DNA from 3 places in the Mesorhizobium sp. M0166 genome. Region 2 is predicted to be linked to each of the others. Evidence: riboswitches for the same ligand, from Rfam matches in the RefSeq annotation. Region 2 holds a riboswitch; each other region holds the start of a gene.
What was found. A riboswitch is a leader RNA that binds a small molecule or an ion and turns the genes downstream of it on or off. The one in region 2 is predicted to bind cobalamin.
Positions count from the first base shown of each region.

Region 1: another riboswitch for cobalamin. It lies ahead of NKJ46_RS29410 (DUF1636 family protein); the one in region 2 lies ahead of metE (5-methyltetrahydropteroyltriglutamate--homocysteine S-methyltransferase).
Region 3: another riboswitch for cobalamin. It lies ahead of NKJ46_RS25890 (CbtB domain-containing protein); the one in region 2 lies ahead of metE (5-methyltetrahydropteroyltriglutamate--homocysteine S-methyltransferase).

Region 1 is NZ_JAMYTD010000045.1:956-7,228, forward strand. Features, by position in the region: partial or broken gene NKJ46_RS29400 (cobaltochelatase subunit CobN) at 1-677, opposite strand, end outside; gene cobW (cobalamin biosynthesis protein CobW) at 696-1,736, opposite strand; gene NKJ46_RS29410 (DUF1636 family protein) at 1,733-2,167, opposite strand; cobalamin riboswitch at 2,206-2,409, opposite strand; gene NKJ46_RS29415 (DUF6348 family protein) at 2,491-3,201, opposite strand; gene NKJ46_RS29420 (winged helix-turn-helix domain-containing protein) at 3,253-4,464, opposite strand; gene NKJ46_RS29425 (NADH-quinone oxidoreductase subunit A) at 4,800-5,165, shown strand; gene NKJ46_RS29430 (NuoB/complex I 20 kDa subunit family protein) at 5,156-5,737, shown strand; gene NKJ46_RS29435 (NADH-quinone oxidoreductase subunit C) at 5,743-6,273, shown strand, end outside.
Region 2 is NZ_JAMYTD010000041.1:15,221-21,493, forward strand. Features, by position in the region: gene NKJ46_RS28450 (helix-turn-helix transcriptional regulator) at 1-546, shown strand, start outside; gene NKJ46_RS28455 (hypothetical protein) at 864-1,118, opposite strand; cobalamin riboswitch at 1,673-1,873, shown strand; gene metE (5-methyltetrahydropteroyltriglutamate--homocysteine S-methyltransferase) at 1,969-4,305, shown strand; gene NKJ46_RS28465 (FMN-binding negative transcriptional regulator) at 4,413-4,631, opposite strand; gene NKJ46_RS28470 (dihydrodipicolinate synthase family protein) at 4,666-5,568, opposite strand; gene NKJ46_RS28475 (trans-sulfuration enzyme family protein) at 5,621-6,273, opposite strand, start outside.
Region 3 is NZ_JAMYTD010000031.1:38,469-44,741, reverse strand. Features, by position in the region: gene cbiB (adenosylcobinamide-phosphate synthase CbiB) at 1-848, shown strand, start outside; gene cobO (cob(I)yrinic acid a,c-diamide adenosyltransferase) at 1,281-1,898, opposite strand; gene cobU (bifunctional adenosylcobinamide kinase/adenosylcobinamide-phosphate guanylyltransferase) at 1,900-2,421, opposite strand; gene NKJ46_RS25895 (CbtA family protein) at 2,414-3,196, opposite strand; gene NKJ46_RS25890 (CbtB domain-containing protein) at 3,212-3,391, opposite strand; cobalamin riboswitch at 3,428-3,624, opposite strand; gene NKJ46_RS25885 (MFS transporter) at 3,849-5,048, opposite strand; gene NKJ46_RS25880 (heparan-alpha-glucosaminide N-acetyltransferase) at 5,295-6,273, shown strand, end outside.

The sequences.
Region 1 (6,273 bases), on a different contig from region 2:
GCAGTGCTCGACGTTTTCTGTTGGTGCGCTTCAAAGTGTTGGCGCGCTTCGGAGAGGACCCCACCCCCGGCCTGCGGCCGGACCCTCCCCTCAAGGGGGAGGGGGACGCCGCGTTCTACGACACCCCGTCCCGGCTCGTAAAATCCTGCCTTTGGCACGCTGACCGGTTCAGCGACCGCCACACCCGATCCAGCGAGACTTGCCAACCTCTGCACCAGCGCCGCCATATTTGCCGGACCGCCTTCGCGGAAATAATCGAGCAAGCTGTCCAACTCCTCGCGCGGCAGCGTTGAGCCTTCGATCAGTCGCAAGTCCTCGTCGTGGCTCTCGCCCGGCAGGAGCGCGAGCTTAATACCGCGATTTCGCGCGACAACGGCGAGCTGATCGCAGCCATAGCGCCACCAGTCATAGCCGCCGAGGATGCGGACCAGAATGACCTTGGCGTGGCGGGCGACGCTGTCGATCCAGAGATCGACGGACATCGGATGGCGCAGGTCGCGCAAGGCGGCGAGCCGCATCGATGGCAGGCGGTGCGCATCTGCCTTCCACGCCGTCGCCAGCCCGGCCAGGTCGCTGTCGGTGAAGGACAGCGCCACGACATCCGCAGGCGTTTGCCTGAGATCGACAGGCTCGGCGAGATCGTCGAGCGAGGCGGATGTGGTGGTGAGGATGTGCATCGCGGCTCGTACCTGGGGTCAGCCGGCTAGGATACGCTCGATCGCCGGGCGGTTCAGCCCTTTCAGGCCGATGACGACAAGGCGCGAGCGGCGGTCGTCTTCAGCGGTCCAGGCGCGGTCGTAATAGTGATTGACGCGCGGACCGACGGCCTGCAGCAGGAGCCGCATCGGCTTGCCGCCGACTTCGACGAAACCCTTGACGCGCAACACGTTTTCCTCCTCCGCCGCCGTGGCGACGCGTTGTGCGAGCTCGTCCGGGTTGGACACGGACGCGATGTCGATGACGAAACTATCGAAGTCGTCATGCTCGTGGTCGAGCTCGTCGTCGTGGTGGGTCTTGCGGTTCTCGATGTCGTCCTCGACGGCGAGGCCGAGGCCGAGCAGCACCGACGGGTCGACCTTGCCTTGCGAAGTCGGCACGATCTTCACCGCCCGCGCAACATGCTTGCCGATGACGGCATTGGCGCGGGCCGAGCCGGCTGCGTCCATCAGGTCGCTCTTCGACAGGATAATCAGGTCGGCGCAAGCGAGCTGGTCCTCGAATACTTCCTCGACCGGATCGTCGTGTTCGAGCGTCTCGTCCTGCGCGCGCTGCGCCTGCAGGGCGTCCATGTCGTTGGCGACGCGGCCATCAGCCAGCGCCGGTCCGTCGACCACGGCGATGACGCCGTCGACCGTCACGCGGCTTTTCACCGACGGCCACTGGAAGGCCTGGACCAGCGGCTTGGGCAAAGCGAGGCCGGATGTTTCGATCAGGATGTGGTCGACCCTCGGCGTCAGCGACAGGATCTGGTCGAGCGCCGGGACGAAATCGTCGGCCACTGTGCAACAGATGCAGCCATTGGCCAGCTCGACGATGTTTTCGTCGGGGCAGCTGTCGATGCCGCAGCCCTTCAGGATCTCGCCGTCGATGCCGATGTCGCCGAACTCGTTGACGATGATGGCCAGCCGCTTGCCCCCGGCGTTTTCGAGCAAATGGCGGATCAGCGTCGTCTTGCCGGCGCCGAGAAAGCCGGTGACGACGGTGCAGGGAACGCGCGAAAGGGAGGCAGCGGTCATGTCAGTTCCTTCAAAAGGTCAAGGGGAGGGATGCGGGCAACCAGGCCGCGCTTCAGGCAATCGGGACGGCCGCGCCACGGAATGAGCCCATCCGTCGAGGTGGCGAACAGCTTTGCGCCGGTCACGAGATCGGCGCCGCTGGTCGCGGTCAGGTCGCCGAAGACGTAGCTCCAGCAGCCGTCGCGCAAAATCGCGGCGCTGAGCCGGCGCTTGCAATTGCCGAGGCATTCGACGGTGCGGATTTTGATGTTTTCGCTGGAAGCGGCGCGGCGCGCGTCCTCGGCGAGCAGTTCGCCGGCGCGGGGATGGGCGTCCGAACCGGTCTCGTCACGGCAGGACGAGCAGACGATGACGGTAACGCCGGCCGGGGAATCACCGTGGCCGGACAATAAATCCGCTGTCTCAGCCGGAAAACTGCTGTCGCGTTCCAAATCAGGCTCCTTGCCCGGAAAACCCGCCAGGCGATCGGATTCTTATGTCCTAGACGGCAGGTCTCCTGGCTCGCGCGTCATCGCCTGGGTGCCGCCTTCCCGGGAATATCCCAGTGGTTTTCGGCCGAGGCTCGTCGCTTACAGTTGCGGGGACAGCCGCGGATTTGAAATCGAGATTTCGCACCGCATTCCCTCTTGGCCCCTGCCGTTGCGGGCAGGGGACCGTCTGGAATGGATTTAGGCGGTTTGGGCAGTGGAAGTCAACGCGGCGTCAGTTGCGCCTTGATTCCATTATGCATCCGTTGGCTTTTTTGTACGACCTTTTAACCAGTTCGCAGCGGTGCCCAACAAACTCGCTTTGGTAGTCTTCTCTTCCGGTAACGCAAGAATGACCTGGCGCAATGCCTGGTACCCGTCGCCGGGTGCCAATCCTGACCAACGATCAGTTCTTGGGCTTCTGGCCATGTTTGGTTATCCAGCAGAACTTCGCTGCCGACCAGTGCTCCTCCATGGCTCGCCAGGAATATCCGGACGAAATGACTGCCGGGGTGAACGCTGGCCGCGAACAACTTTTCCAATCTGGCATAGAACACCGGGTATGTTCGGTTGAGCGTGCATTCCACCGCAGCTTGGGTGATGACGGGTCCGCCGTAGATCTTCCAGCGGGTATCGTCCCGCTGCCAAAACTCGATTTCGGCTTGCATGTTCTCGCAAACATGCTTCGCGAAACCTTCGATCAGCACATGAAATACACCGAGCAGGAATTTTCCGAAGGCCTGGTCCAGCGCTCGTTCACGCGTGTCTCCCATGCCGACAAACGATTCGATGACTGGCTGAGTGTCCAGCAGCGGCGAGAAGATGTAGATTTCAAGGACCAGCCTGTGAGTGGTATCTCGCTGCTCCTTGTCGAAAACTTCAGCTTCAAAGCGAAGGTCTTCAAGTTCAAGTCTGACATCGTATTGTCCGCGTATAGCGCTGATCCCATGCGCAGTCAGAGCGTCGTGAATCAGGTCGAGAACTTCTTGCGATGCCATGTGGAACCTCGACCGACAAACCCCTCAACCGTCTGCGGTCGAGAGCAGTTGTCAAGAGCGCCCTTCGCTATTGAACGCATTCAACAGCGCCGGACCCAGATCACCGGCTGGTGTCACCTCGATGCATTCCAGGCAGAGCCAGCCCTGCATCTGCTTCAGCTCCTCGACCAGCGCGGCCGCTGTTTCAGCCGGTGCGCTAGGTTCGGCATAGGCGGCGTGGACCCGCAGCACGCCGGCCGGACGGTCGGCCCTGAGGTCGACGCGCCCGACGATGCTGTCGCCGAGCAGGAACGGCAGCACATAATAGCCATACTGGCGTTTTTCGGCCGGCGTATAGATCTCGATGCGGTAGTGGAAGTCGAACAACCGCTCGGTGCGCGACCGCTCGAAGACGACGGGATCGAACGGCGCGAGCAAGGCGCGCGCCTCGATCCTGCGCGGCAAACGGGCGTCCTTGTGGAGATAGGCCGGCTTGTTCCAGCCTTCGACGCTCACCGGTAACAGCTCGCCGGCCTCGACCAGTTCCTCGAGGCGGCCCTTGATATCGGCGGGCGAGAGGCGGAAATAGTCGCGCAGATCGCCTGCCGTGGCGACGCCGTGGGCGCGGGCGGAGATACGCAGCAATTCGCGGTGCGCATCCTCGGGGCAGGGAACCGGCAGAGTGAGTACCGCCGGCGGCAGTACGCGCTCCGGCAGATCGTAGAACCGCTCGAAGCCGCGGCGATGCGCTGTGGTGATGCGGCCGGCCCAGAACAGCCATTCGAAGGCGTGCTTGGCATGGCTCCAGCCCCACCAGCCACCATTGCCCTTTTGGCCTTCGAGGGCTGAAGCGGCGATCGGGCCGTGATCGACGACCTGGCGATAGATCTCCTCGATATAGGCGGGGTGCTCGCGGCCCCATTTGGCCAGTCCGCTGTACATTTCGTCGCCGCGCTCGGCCCGCTGCATGCGCCAGCGCATCAGCGGATAGGTCTCGACCGGCAGGAACGAGGCTTCGTGCGCCCAATATTCGAAGACCATGCGCTTGCGCGTTACGGCAGCGTCGTCGAGCAGCGCAAGCTTGTAGGGGCCAAGCCGCGAATAGAGCGGCATATAGTGGGCGCGCACCACCGCGCTGACGGAATCGATCTGCAGCAGGCCGGTACGGGCAAGCACGCGGGCCAGATGCCTGCGGTCGGGCGTACCGGCGGGGCGGGGGTCGTTGAATCCCTGTGCCGCGAGCGCGATGCGACGGGCCATGCGAAGCGAGATTTTTTCCTTCATCAACGCGGTATCCTGATGATGCTGGACAGAGCAGAGAACCTGCGATTCCGTGCCATGCTAGCAGGGTTTTGGCGGCATCCATGTCAGGAGAGAAAAGTGGAGTGAAAAGTGAAAGAAATCAAACAGGAGCGGATCGGACCAGTTTTGCCGGATATGCCGCCCAGCACCGCGATTTGAACAAGGTTTGACTTGCTTCGCCGAAAGCGCTGCGCTAACCCTCGCCGCGTTGCAGCATAGAGCCCCCTTAAAACGGTTCAGTGGTTAAACTGTCACGCTTCCGCAAGTGGGTCCGGTGCTGTAATCAGAGTGGATTGGCCGCCAACGGAAACTGCAGCATGAACGCACTTTTAGGTTCGTACCTGCCCATAGTCCTGTTCATCGGCGTGGCGCTGGTGGTCGGGCTGGCGCTGCTCGCCGCACCCTTCCTGGTGGCCTACCGCAACCCCGATCCGGAAAAGCTTTCGGCCTATGAGTGCGGCTTCAACTCGTTCGACGACGCCCGCATGAAGTTCGATATCCGCTTCTACCTGGTGTCGATCCTGTTCATCATCTTCGACCTGGAGGTGGCCTTCCTGTTTCCTTGGGCGGTGTCGTTCAGTCAGATCGGCATGCTCGGTTTCTGGTCGATGATGGTGTTTTTGGCGGTGCTGACCATCGGCTTTGCCTATGAATGGAAGAAAGGAGCGCTGGAATGGGATTGAGCGACAATTCCGGCACGCTCGTCGCGCCGAAGCCCAAGGGCCTCATCGACCCCAACACCGGCAGGCCGGTGGGGGAGGATGATCCGTTCTTCCTGGAGATCAACAACGAGCTCGCTGACAAGGGCTTTCTCGTCACCTCGACCGAGGCGCTGATCACCTGGGCGCGCAGCGGCTCGTTGATGTTCATGACCTTCGGTCTCGCCTGCTGCGCCGTCGAGATGATCCACACCTCGATGCCGCGCTATGACTCGGAGAGGTTCGGTGTCGCGCCGCGCGCGTCTCCGCGCCAGTCCGATATCATGATCGTCGCCGGAACGCTGACCAACAAGATGGCGCCGGCGCTGCGCAAGGTCTACGACCAGATGCCGGAGCCGCGCTACGTCATCTCGATGGGCTCCTGCGCCAATGGCGGCGGCTATTATCATTATTCCTATTCGGTGGTGCGCGGCTGCGACCGCATCGTGCCGGTCGACATCTACGTGCCCGGCTGTCCGCCGAGCGCCGAAGCACTGCTCTACGGCATCCTTCTGCTGCAGAAGAAGATCCGCCGCACCGGCACGATCGAACGGTGAGCGGCATGACCCAGGCGTTGAACGATCTCTCGACCTATCTCGGCGAGAAGCTGACCGGCCGGATCGGCGAGGCGGTGCTCGCCTATGGCGAACTCACCATCTCGGTCGAGCCGCGCGACCTGATCGAGGTGGTGACCTTCCTGCGCGACGACCCGAAATGCCAGTTCATCTCGATCATCGACGTCTGCGGCGCCGATTACCCGTCGCGGGCAAAGCGCTTCGACGTCGTCTATCATTTGCTGTCGCCGAGACAGAATATCCGCGTCCGCATCAAGGTCCAGGCCGACGAAGAGACGCTGGTGCCGTCGATCACCGGCATTTATCCCGGCGCCGACTGGTTCGAGCGCGAGACTTATGATCTCTACGGCGTGCTGTTTTCGGGCCATCCCGATCTGCGCAGAATCCTGACCGACTACGGCTTCGAGGGCCATCCGCTGCGCAAGGATTTTCCGCTGACCGGCTTCGTCGAGGTGCGCTACGACGACGAAGCCAAGCGCGTCATCTACGAGCCGGTCGAGCTCAAGCAGGAATTCCGC
Region 2 (6,273 bases):
ATCGATGAAAAGGCGCGTGAATCGATTTTACGTCAGTTGAAGGAACTTCATAATCTGCGTAGAAATAACACAAGCAGGCCATGGCTGTATTGTTGGAGCCTTGACAACAAAATACTCTTGATAAATCCGCAATATGTCCGCACCATTGAGCTTATCGGTGACGATGTAGAGGAGATGCCAGAGTATTATCATCCAGAAATCTATCGGGCTTTGGATGACTGGGATAAGGGTGAGGTTTCAGGAAAGCTGAAGAAAGAATGCGATGCCATCATCGCAGAGATGGGTGATCAGGAAGCCGTGCGCATGGCCTCCTATGTTCGCGTCACATATGACGACGGAGAAGATGAGTGGAACTTCTTGGATGAAGAAACCGCTACGACTTTCTTCGGATTGGAAGCTGCGACCTTTGACGTTCCCCAGTGTAGTTTCGCCGAAGTGGAGGAAGAAGGTTACTACCGAGCGCGATACGCCAACCTTGATCGCGTCGCGGTGATGGAGGTTCCAAGCGACCGTTATCATAGATTGACCGCGCCCGAGGAAGCTTAGAACCATCCACGAAGGGCGCATGTTACATCTCGACCTTGCGTGGTGCGTTTTCAGTACGAGATGACGTTAAGCGTAGGTAGTGGCAGGTAAGAGTGCTCGACCAGAAGCTCAACTGCCTCCTCAATATCGCTGCCGATGTGCCGCAGGACACGTCCACGGGAGCGTGGATAGGCGTGAAGTTCCTGCACTCCACGGTCCGCTCTCCCATCGCCGGTGTGTGCCCGACGCCATCTTGTGGACGAGCTTGGCCGCCTGCACCCGGTTGTATTCCGGCTTGCGGTCCGCCTGGGCGGTCCGCCGCGATGGCTATCTCCATGTCAATCGGCGCCGAACTTTGACTGCCCGCTGCTTTTGATGAATTTGGCGAGGTCCCGCGCATAATCACTCTTGGTCTTCTCCTTGAGGCCCTGTGTCGCGAACTTGTGGTCCAGCAGGGCAAACAGGTCCAAGTCCCCTTCCGCCTGTGGCGCTGGCTTGCCCTCACCGCCCTCGGCTTCCCACTTGGGGACCGCTTCTGCGCGCTGCACCGTGGCGATTGTCCGCCCAAGACGCATCACAAGATCGAACGCCAAACCGTGCGCGTGCACGACGATTTGCCGCTCAGGCCTCATTTGGACAGGACTTGAGCTGGCCCGGTGGTTTGAGCCGGGTTACCTTGAGCCGGTGGGCTGCGAACAAGCAGTTCGAGACATTGGCCTCGATCACTTCGCAACACGCCGCTGCGCCTGGCCTCGGTGTGCTCCCCCCGAAATCGTGTGTCATATCACCGAGGGCATCACGGCCAACAGCTTCCACATGGGCAACAGCCTCGCCATTGAGCCGAATATGGTCGCGAGCAGATCACCAACGAAGCGGTCGGAACCTCGGAGCCGAAGTTCGACGCCGAGGTGGTTCGCATGATGCGCTAAGCAGCACCACGGCGCTTGCCGGTATGTTTGCTGCCGGCAGGCGACGAACTCCTATCCTCCTGGACAAGGGCGCCGTTCGTCATTGCTTTGATTTACCGGCCGCTCAAGGCTTCCACAGTTTTCGCTTTCGAGGCGACCTTTGGAACATGCCAACGGAAATTTAACATAACGACATAAACATTTCTTTATGCGGCGTTGACAGAGAAGCGAACTGCTGTAATTGTCTCCCGCGTCGTGGTTCTCCGTACGGCGCTGCCGCAGCGGAGCTAAGAGGGAAGCCGGTGCGATGCCGGCGCTGCCCCCGCAACTGTTAGCGGCGAGCCAACCCCACTCATGTCACTGAGGCGAATAGCCTTGGGAAGACGGGTAGAGGCTATGACCCCGCGAGCCAGGAGACCTGCCACGGCGAATTACGTCCACGGGCGGGGTGTCTCGGTGGCCGCTGCAGCCTGGCGTTCGTGCCGGCCTGCTAGCGCCTTCCTTGTCACCGACGCCCCAACCATCGGGGTCTGGCATGACTGTCTCTCAGCAAATTCCTGTAGCAACGCTCGGCGTGCCCCGCTTCGGTCGTCGGCGAGAACTGAAATTCGCGCTTGAAAGCTACTGGTCCGGAAAATCGTCCGCTGCCGACCTTCTCACGACGGCGAAGGCGCTCCGTGCCGCTAGCTGGGAGGAGCAACGCGATCGCGGCGTGTCGAAAATCCCGTCGAACGACTTCTCGCTTTACGACCATGTGCTCGACACCGCAGCCATGGTCGGCGCCCTTCCGTCCCGTTACGGCTGGAATGGCGGCGAGGTCCCACTCGACATCTACTTCGCTATGGCGCGCGGCAACCAAGGTCAGACGGAGGATTGTGGGCACGGTGGTCACCAGCATGCGGCTCATCGGCCTGGCGTAGCCGCGATGGAAATGACCAAGTGGTTTGACACCAACTATCACTACATTGTGCCGGAACTAGACGATGATCAGACGTTCGCTCTTTCGTCGACGAAGCCGGTTGATTACTTCCTCGAGGCTAAAGCCCTCGGCATTCACACACGCCCAGTCATCCTTGGACCGGTCACCTTCCTCAAGCTGGCTAAATCGCCTGCCGAAGGCTTCGATCCCATCGCGCTCCTACCACGGCTTCTGCCCGTCTACGAGCAACTCCTGCGGAGCTTGAAGCTGTCGGGCGCCGATTGGGTGCAGATCGATGAGCCAGCGCTTGTCCTCGATCTGAACCCGAACGAACGAGCTGCGTTCGAATTCGCCTATGGCCAGCTGTCGAAAGCCGCGCCCGAGCTGAAGATCATGCTGGCTACCTATTTCGGGCCGCTGGGAGACAATCTCGAAACCGCGGTTTCTCTGCCCCTGGCCGGGCTGCATATTGATCTCGTGCGCGCTCCCGAGCAGCTGGAAACGGTGGGTCGGCTCGCACCGAAGGATCTGGTGCTCTCGCTTGGCTTGATCGATGGCCGCAACGTCTGGCGTGCGAACCTGCCCGCCATTCTCGACCGCATCAAACCGATCGTCGCCGGCTGGCCCTTGGACCGCGTCGAGATCGCGCCTTCTTGCTCGATGCTGCATGTGCCGATCGACCTCCGCATGGAGACGGAACTCGACGCGGACATCAGGTCGTGGCTCGCCTTCGCGGCCCAGAAGACCGACGAGTTGGTGTTGCTTGCCCGGGCCCTGTCCCAAGGCAGGGATGCGGTGGCAGGCGCGTTGAAAGCGTCTGCCGAGGCTGCCGCCACTCGCGTGACATCCACGAAGATCCATGACCCGCTGGTTGAGGGGCGGATCGCCAGCATTGACGACAGCATGAAGCGACGAGAGAGCGCTTTTGCCGAGCGCTCCAGAGTCCAGGCCGGCACGCTCGGGCTGCCGCCGTTCCCGACGACGACCATCGGGTCCTTCCCGCAGACGCCGCAGGTACGCAGGGCGCGGGCCGCTCATGCGAAGGGCCAGCTGAGCTATGTCGACTACGAGACCTTCCTGAAGAAGGAGATCGAGGCTGCAATTCGCTGGCAGGAAGAGATCGGGCTGGACGTGCTGGTGCACGGTGAGTTCGAACGAAACGACATGGTACAGCATTTCGGCGAGCAGCTGTCCGGCTTCGCCTTCACCCAGCATGCGTGGGTGCAGAGCTATGGGTCGCGTTACGTGCGCCCCCCCATCATCTTCGGCGACGTATCGAGGCCCAATCCGATGACGCTGCGCTGGTGGCAGTTCGCCCAGTCGCTTACGGAAAAGCCTGTGAAGGGAATGCTCACAGGCCCGGTGACCATTCTCAACTGGTCTTTTGTTCGCGACGACGTACCCCGCTCCGAAGCATGCCGCCAGATCGCGCTCGCCATCCGCGACGAGGTGACGGATCTCGAATGGTCCGGCGCAAGGATGATCCAGATCGATGAGGCCGCGTTTCGCGAAGGATTGCCACTGCGCCAGTCTGATTGGAACGACTATCTCGACTGGGCTGTCGAATGCTTCCGGATCGCTTCAACGGGTGTAAAGGACGCGACTCAAATCCATACCCACATGTGCTACTCGGAGTTCAACGAGATCATCGACGCGATCGCTGAAATGGATGCGGATGTCATTTCGATTGAGACGTCGCGCTCGAAGATGGAACTGCTGGACGCCTTCACGAGCTCCAAATATCCGAACGAAATCGGTCCCGGAGTCTACGACATTCACTCACCACGCGTCCCGGAAGTCGGCGAAATTTCGGATCTCGTCATGCTTGCCCGCGAGCGACTGTCGGATTCCCAACTGTGGGTAAACCCGGACTGTGGCCTCAAAACACGCAAATGGGAGGAGGTCCGCCCTGCCCTGATGAACATGGTCGATGCAGCACGTGCGCTCCGGTAGAAAGTGTAGGCCGGAGGGTTTCCTGGTTGCTCACCATGTGGTGAGTGACCGGCTGCCGCATGTCGGCCGTGAATGTGCCAAAACGCGATCACATCTTTTGAAATAAGTCACGCGAGCGAGAATGTGCACTTTCCTTCGGCACGTGTATTAATCGCGCAGGAGTAAAGGGTACCGTTTTCTCCCTGTGACGTGTCGAGTTCGAAGGGGATGTGATTGGCGTCGAGACCGCTCCGGCCATGGGTTATCAGCATGCCAAGTGCGCTGTTCTCGATCAGTTCGTAAAGGACTTCTCGGCTCGGTTCATCGAAATGCGCGGGTACATACATGACAGGTTCCTTCACTGGCCGCCGGGTTCGCTGTTCACCGGTTGACATCCGATGGCAAGCGTTCCAACGCGGCGGCGATCTGGCGCTTCGCTGCTGAGGGCAGAGGCAGGATGGGACGCGGAGGGTCGGCACGGCAAATGTCGAGCAATTCGGCAAGTGCATAGACGACGCGAAGGCTCGAGAACTCCTTGAAGAGGCTCCAGAGCGGCGCAAGCGTGGCATCGATCCGTCGCGCTTCGGTCGCATCGCCCTGCTGCGCCGCCGCGACGATCTTCATGCAGACCTCGGGCAAGATGCCCGCGAGCACGCTGTACCATGTGTCGGCGCCGGCGATCATGGCCTCGGCAGCGTTCCAGTCGCCGCTGTAGCCAATCGAGAACCCTTCCGGCAGCGTGCGCCTCTGGTCGGCCAGATGGTTCTTGATCGCGTCGCTCCTGTCTGTCGGATTCTTGATAGCGACGACCCCACCCACCTTTGCCAGGCGGCTGACAAGGGCTGGGCTGAAATGGAAATGCGTCGTTCCTGGATTGTCATAGACGACGATCGGCAGGCCACTTTCGCGCGCCACCGTGGAGAAATGTTCGAACACCTCGTCATCAGTGAGCGGGGTGTAAGAGGCGGCGGCAAGCAACCCCGCGGCAGCCCCAATGGCCTTAGCGTCCTGCGCGAGCCTCACTGCTTCGTCGGTGCGCAGCGCGCCCACACCCACCACGACCGGCATTTGCCCTGCGGTTTCGTCCAAGGTCTCGGCGAGCGTCCGTCGCCGTTCCTCGCGCGACAGATACATGTAGGTGCCGGTGCTGCCGAGAAGACCGATGGAGTCGACCTGAGCGGCGCCAAGCCGAGCAATCAGCCTGCGCAGAGCAACGGTATCGACGCGGCCGTCACGATCGGCGGGCGTGATGGGAAACGCGGAAAGACCGCTCAGGAATGCCATGGCAAGGCTCCAGGTTTGTGCGTGAGCGCGTGACTGGCCGGACCACAGGTCATCACAAGGCGTCCAGAGCCCGCCGCAGGTCGGCGATTAGGTCATCGGCGTCTTCAAGACCCACCGAGAGACGCATGAGGTCCTCGCCGACTCCATCGGCCAGATGCGCATCCTTGCGGATCGGCTGCCGAGCACGGGTCAGGCTTGCCGGATGATAGATGAGGCTGTCGGCATCGCCGAGGCTGACGGCCCGGGTGATCAGGTTGAGCCGGTCCATCATCCGGCGCGCGCCTTCATATCCAGCGCGCAGGCCAAAGGCCAACATGCCCGACCCTTGGGACATCTGCTTTCGCGCCGTCACCTGATCAGGGTGCGAGTCGAGGAAGGGATAACTCACCCATGCCACCGCCGGGTGCGCCTCGAGCGCCTGAGCCACCGCAAGGGCAGTGGCGCTGTGGCGTTCCATGCGCAGCGTGAGCGTCTTCAGACCGCGCAGGATCAGGAAGGCTGACATGGGCGAGAGCGCTGCGCCGGTGATGTAGCGCAGGCCCGTTTCGTGCAGCGTGCGGAGCGTTGGCGCGTCGCCGAGAATCGCCCCGCCAAGGGCATCGCCGTGCCCATTGATGTATTTGGTCAGCGAGTGGAGCACGAGGTCTGCCCCATGTTCGAGCGGCCGCTGGAGCGCGGGGGAGGCGAAGGTGCTGTCGACTGCAA
Region 3 (6,273 bases), on a different contig from region 2:
GCAGGCTCAACCGCGCCACTGATTCCGACGCCGACCGTCGCCGCTGGGGCGTCGTCGCGTTGCTGGTGATCGTGCTGGTGCCGGCCGCCGTCGCCCTCTGGCTCGAGATCGTGCTTTGGAGCATTCCCCTCGGCTTGTTGGTCACCGCAATCCTGGCGACGTCGCTACTGTCGCAGAAGAGCTTGGCCGAGCATGTCGAAGCGGTCGCCGACGCACTCGACAGCGGCGGACTGGACATGGGCCGCATCGCCGTCTCGCGGATCGTCGGCCGCGACCCGGAAAAGCTCGACAGGGCCGCTGTCTGCCGCGCCGCGATCGAAAGCCTGGCCGAGAATTTCTCCGACGGCATCGTCGCGCCGGCCTTCTGGCTCGGTGTCGGCGGGCTCGCCGGCGGCGTCGCCTACAAGGCCGCCAACACCGCCGATTCGATGATCGGTCATCGCACCCCGCGCCACGAGGCCTTCGGCTGGGCGGCGGCGCGCTTCGACGACTGGATCAACCTGCCGGCGTCGCGGCTGACGGCGCTGCTGATCGTGCTAGCGGCTTTCCTGGTCAAGGGCGCCGACGCCAAAGCCGCCTGGCACGCCGTGCGGCGCGATGCGAAAAAGCACCGCTCGCCCAATGCCGGCTGGCCGGAAGCAGCGATGGCCGGCGCGCTCGGCCTGGCGCTCGCCGGCCCCCGTTCCTATGACGGAGTCATGGTCGAAGACGCATTGATGGGCGAAGGCGGCCGGCGCGACGACGTCGAGAGCACCGACATCCGACGGGCGTTGAAACTCTACCGCGTCGCCGACTTACTGCTGATCGGGCTGTTCGGGGTGGTCGCAGTGGTTGTCATACTGGCGTGACCTGCGCTCGAGATCGAGCGCAAACAGAAAACCCGCCATGCGGCGGGTCGTTGGAGCCAATTGGCACCATACCGAAATTAGTAGCATAGCTGCCGGCACAAAGCAAGAACAAAATAGGGCTACGCCGCAAAATAATCGCTTCAGGTCGGCGCTGCCCCATTGCAGACGCTTAACGTTCGAAGTTGGCGAAAGACGAAGCGACATCCGATCTCCCCCCTTGCGGGGGAGATGTCCGGCAGGACAGAGGGGGGTGGGCCGGATCGCCAATTTTTCGATTTAGCCCTATTCCGAATAGCTTGATTGCCTGGCAAGTCGGCGGGACAGCACCCCCCTCTGCCCTGCCGGGCATCTCCCCCGCAAGGGGGAGATTGGCAGCTTCGTCGACGGCACCGCATCGGCATTCTGGAGGGCGCCTACCGATCGCCAAACCCCTCAGAACTCGATCCCCTGCTGCGCCTTCACGCCGGCGGAGAAGTGGTGCTTGGTCACGCCCATCTCGGTGACCAGATCGGCCGCCTCGACCAATGCCGGCTTGGCGTTGCGGCCGGTGACGACGACATGCAGGCCTTCGCGACGCGCCTTCAGTGCCGCGACCACCTTTTCGAGGTCGAGATAGTCGTAACGCAGCGCGATGTTCAGCTCGTCGAGCACCACGAGGCTGATCGACGGGTCGGCCATCAGCTCCAGCGCCTTCGCCCAGGCTGCCTCGGCCGCCGCGATGTCGCGTTTCAGGTCCTGCGTCTCCCAGGTAAAGCCTTCGCCCATGGCGTGCCAGACGACGCGATCGCCAAAACTAGCAAACGCGTCTTTCTCGCCGGTGTGCCATTTGCCCTTGATGAACTGGACGACGCCGACGCGCTTGCCATAGCCGAGCATTCTGAGCGCCAGACCGAAGGCGGCCGTGGTCTTGCCCTTGCCCGGTCCGGTGTTGACGATCAGCAGCCCCTTCTCGACCGTCTTGGCCGCGACCTCGGCGTCCTGCACCGCCTTGCGCTTGGCCATCTTGGCGCGGTGGCGTTCCTCGTCCTTGGGATCGATAGCATCAGCCATGTCATTTCACCTTGAGCGGCAGCCCCGCCACCATCAAAAGCACGCTGTCCGCGACGGCCGCGACGTCCTGGTTCAGCCGGCCGGCGGCGTCGCGAAACCGTCTTGCCAGCGCATTGTCCGGCACGATGCCCTGGCCGACCTCGTTGGACACCACGAACCACGGCCCACGCGGCCGCGACAGCACATCGGCCAGCCTCCGGCATTCGGCCTCGACATCATGGTCGGCCAGCATATGGTTGGTCAGCCACAGCGTCAGGCAGTCGATCAGCACCGGCTGGCCGTCAGGCAGCGCTCCGATCGCGCCGGCAAGGTCGAGCGGCGCATCGATGGTCGTCCAGCCGGCGCCGCGCCGCGAGCGGTGCAGCGCGATGCGCTGGCGCATCTCTTCGTCATAGGCTTGCGCCGTGGCGATATAGCTCCACGGCGCCGGACAGGCCGTTACTAGCCTCTCGGCATGCGCGCTCTTGCCAGAGCGCCCGCCGCCGATGACCAGGGTCAGCGCCCCGGCAGCGCGGTCAGGCAAAGCTGTCGCGCAGGCTGGTCGCCGTGCCGGTGAAGCGTCCGCGCACCACGCCGACGACCGCGCCGAGCACCAGCCAGAACACCAGATTGGTCAGCGTCACCGCCACCACGAACTGATGATGCAGGCCTTCCGGGATCGCCGTCTCGAAACTGTCGGGCTGCGGCGCGCCGACGATATGCGGCGCGACGATCAACGCCACGGCAAGGACCGCCAGCGGCAGCGATCTGCGGAAGGCGATAAGGCCGAGACCGGCCGCGGTCGCCACCACTGTTGCCCACCACCAGATCTGGCGTTGGACAAGGTCGGCCGTCGGCATCGCCGGCAATTCCGGCGGCAGGCCGAGGCCCGGCGCCAGCGTGAACACGGCAAAGCCGGCCAGCCCCCAGAACAGGCCCTGGCGCCAATTGCCGATGCCGCCGGCGAACTCCGAAACCGCAACCAGGACCAGCGCGAAGCCGATGCCGGTGACGATATTGGCAACGACGCTGAAGCCGAAGCGCTCGAAGCCGTCGGCCGGCGCCCAGCTTTCCTCTTGCGCCGGAGCCATTGCTTCCGCCGGTGCGGGAGCGGCGCTGCTCATAGCCGTCGTGCCCGCGGCGTTCTCGGCCGGTGCCGCAGGTGCCGCGGCATGGTCATGGCCGCCGCCGGCCTGTTCGTAGACTTCCGCCTTGAGGATGAGCGGCACCGTGGCATAGGCCTGCATGCAGGCGAGAACGACGCCGGCCACAAGCCCTGCGATCGCCGCGATGAACACGACGTTGCGAAACAGTGTCATGATGTCAGCCCCTTGTCAGTGGCAGGGAAAGCCCATTGAGTGGCGATAGTCGTGCGCGGCATTGTGGACCGCATCGATATGCGAGAAGCCGACAAAGCCCATGACGAAAACGCCGAGGAATGCAGCAAGCGCCAGCTGCATGAGACGCGACTGCGAGGAGACGGAAGCGCCGAGCGAAACGGAAGCGGTATTCATGTCTTGTCCTTTCGCCCTCCACCCGAGGGCATAGAAGTCAGTTTCCTGTCGCCGGCAGGTCTCCTGGCTCGCGGATCAGCGCCCTTCCCCACCTTCCCGAAGGCGAACCTTCAGTGGCATATGGAGAGGACTACCGCACACAGTTGCGGGGGCAGCCACGGCATTGGGCAAACAACTTGCCCTCACCGCATTCCCTCTTGGTTCCAAACGGAACCGACGACATCAGCGACTATAGGCAGAATCGCCGCGCCCGGCAAACCAAATTCCGCCGTATCGTGTGGCGAATGCGCCGCCTCGCCAAGCTCGCCGACCGGCACCGCGATTGACAATTTTTACCACCGGGTGTCGGCTGCGGATGGCGCTCGATGCGCCACAAAGCCGGCGTGCTGATGCCGGAGGAATATGATTTGCACCGCTTCCACAACTGGGTGCGGGAGCGCCATGCGGCGCTCGAACATCAAAGCGATTTGGGCAGATAGCGCCAGGTGACGAAGCCGCAGATCGCCGCCAGAAGGCCGAGCGTAGCGAAAACCGCGCCCAATCCGAAGAACGCCAGCACCACCGAATAGACCAGCGGCGGCGTCAGCTCGGAAAAGTCGAGATAGGTGCGGTAGACCGCCGCCATCTGTGCCCTCTCATACGAGCGCACCGAGCGCATGAAGGCGGTTGAGCCCAGCGCATCGAGCGCGATGGTGAAGAAGGCACCGCAAAGCAGCAAGGCGCCGGTGACGAGCGGTGCGGCCTCGCCAACGGCGCCGGCCGCCAGCAGCGTTGCCGACATCGCGAAATAGGCGAACGTCATAGTCCGCCGGCCGCCGAAACGCTTTCCTGCCCTGCCCCAGAAGATGGCCATGAACAAAAGCGCATTGCCGGCCGAAACCAAGAGGCCGCCGGCGAGCTTGCCCTCGCCGGTGATCACCATGAACAACGGCCCATAGACGAAGAACGTCGTCCAGAAGCAGGAGCGGCCGAAGGCGATCAGCCAGGCGAGCCTCAGCCTTGGCTGCGCGACGAAGCGGCCGATATTGGCCAGCGGATTGACCGGCCGCGTCTTGCCGGGGCGGATCGACGGGTTGTCGCCAAGCCGGTAAGTCCAGAACAGCGCCAACAAGGCCATGGCGAAGACGGCCACCGCGCCATGCGCGGCATAGATGCCGAAACGCGTGTAGAGGAAAATGCCGAGCGTCGGCCCGGCAGTCCAGGCAAGCATCGACCACGCCATGCGCAGCGACTCGGCCTGCATGAAATCGGTCTTGCGGATATGATCCATGATGTAGAGGTTGAGCGTGATCGCCAGCGCGCCGGCGCCGACGACGCGGCAGAGCATGCCGACCACCTGGCCGGCCAGCGTATGGGTGACGAAGAACAGCGAGCCGGCGGCCAGCAGACAAGCGCCGGCGGTATAGACCCAGCGCCGGGCAAAGCGGGCGATCAGCATCGGCATGAACAGCGTCGCCGACAGGCCGAGCATCGCCACGATCGTGTAGAGGATCGAAACGATCTGCTCGTTGTGCAGGATCTCGTAGGCCTGGATCGGGATGACGCTGGATACGGTGGCGCGCGCGAAGGATTCGACCGCATAGAGCGAGGCGAAGGTGCGGGCATCCGCCGGCCGCAAGGCCGCAAGCCAGATCGGATGGCGCACATGGGTAGCCATTGTGTTCCCCGAAGCCGAATCGCCCGATGCAGGGTTTGGAGCACAAATCTGCCGCGGCGATTCCTTGCCGGGTAACAGGAAACCGACGCCTTCACGGCAAAAAGCGAAGCCGGCCAAAGGCTTTCCGGCTCTGGCCTAAAGCAGCTCTGATGCCGACCGGCACCAACGCGACGCAAGGCCCTGCTTCTTTTGACGGTGGCAACCGTGATAGTCGTCTTGCCGGGGCTGAACCAAGACAGCGAGACCATGAGCATCGACACGCCGAGCGCAGCCGTTCAGGATCAACCGAAGTCGAAGCGTATCGCCGCTATCGACATTGCACGCGGCATCGCATTGCTTGCCATGGCGAGCTATCATTTCACCTGGGACCTCGAATTCTTCGGCTACACCGATCCGGGCCTCACCGCCTTCGGCTGGTGGAAAATCTATGCGCGCTGCATCGCCTCGAGCTTCCTGTTCCTGGTCGGCATCAGCCTCTATCTCGCCCATGGAAAAAAAATCCGCTGGACCGGCTTCTGGAAGCGCTTCGCCATGGTTGCCGGGGCAGCGCTCGCAATATCGCTGGTCACCCGCATCGCCACGCCGGACGGCTTCATCTTCTTCGGCATATTGCACGAGATCGCGCTCGCCAGCCTGCTCGGCCTGGCGTTCCTGCGGCTCCCGGCGCTGCTGACGCTTGCCGTGGCGGCCCTCGTTATCGCGGCGCCCTTCTACTTGCGATCCGAGCTTTTCGATCATCCGGCTTTGTGGTGGGTCGGCCTGTCGGCGACCAACCCCCGGTCCAACGACTACGTTCCGCTGCTGCCCTGGTTCGGCGCCGTACTTGCCGGCATCGCGGTTACCAAGCTCGCCGCCACCTCCGGCGCGCTGACGCGGCTGTCGGCCTTGGCGCCCGGCCGCTGGGCAAACCCGCTGGTCTTCATCGGTCGGCACAGCCTTGCCTTCTATTTGATCCATCAGCCGCTGCTGATCGGCTCGGTCTGGCTGTTTTCGCAATTCATGCCGGCGCAGGCCGAAACCAGGGAGGTGAGTTTTCTGAAATCCTGCCAGATATCCTGCGAGCAGGCACGCGACACCGAGTTCTGCTCCAGCTATTGTGCCTGCATGCTGGACACTCTCCAGGGCGAAGCCTCGCTTGACCGGCTCTACAGCAACGACCAGTCCCAGGAGTGGAAGGCGCATATTGGCGAGCTCGCCGGAACCTGCACCGCCCAAACCGAGGCGG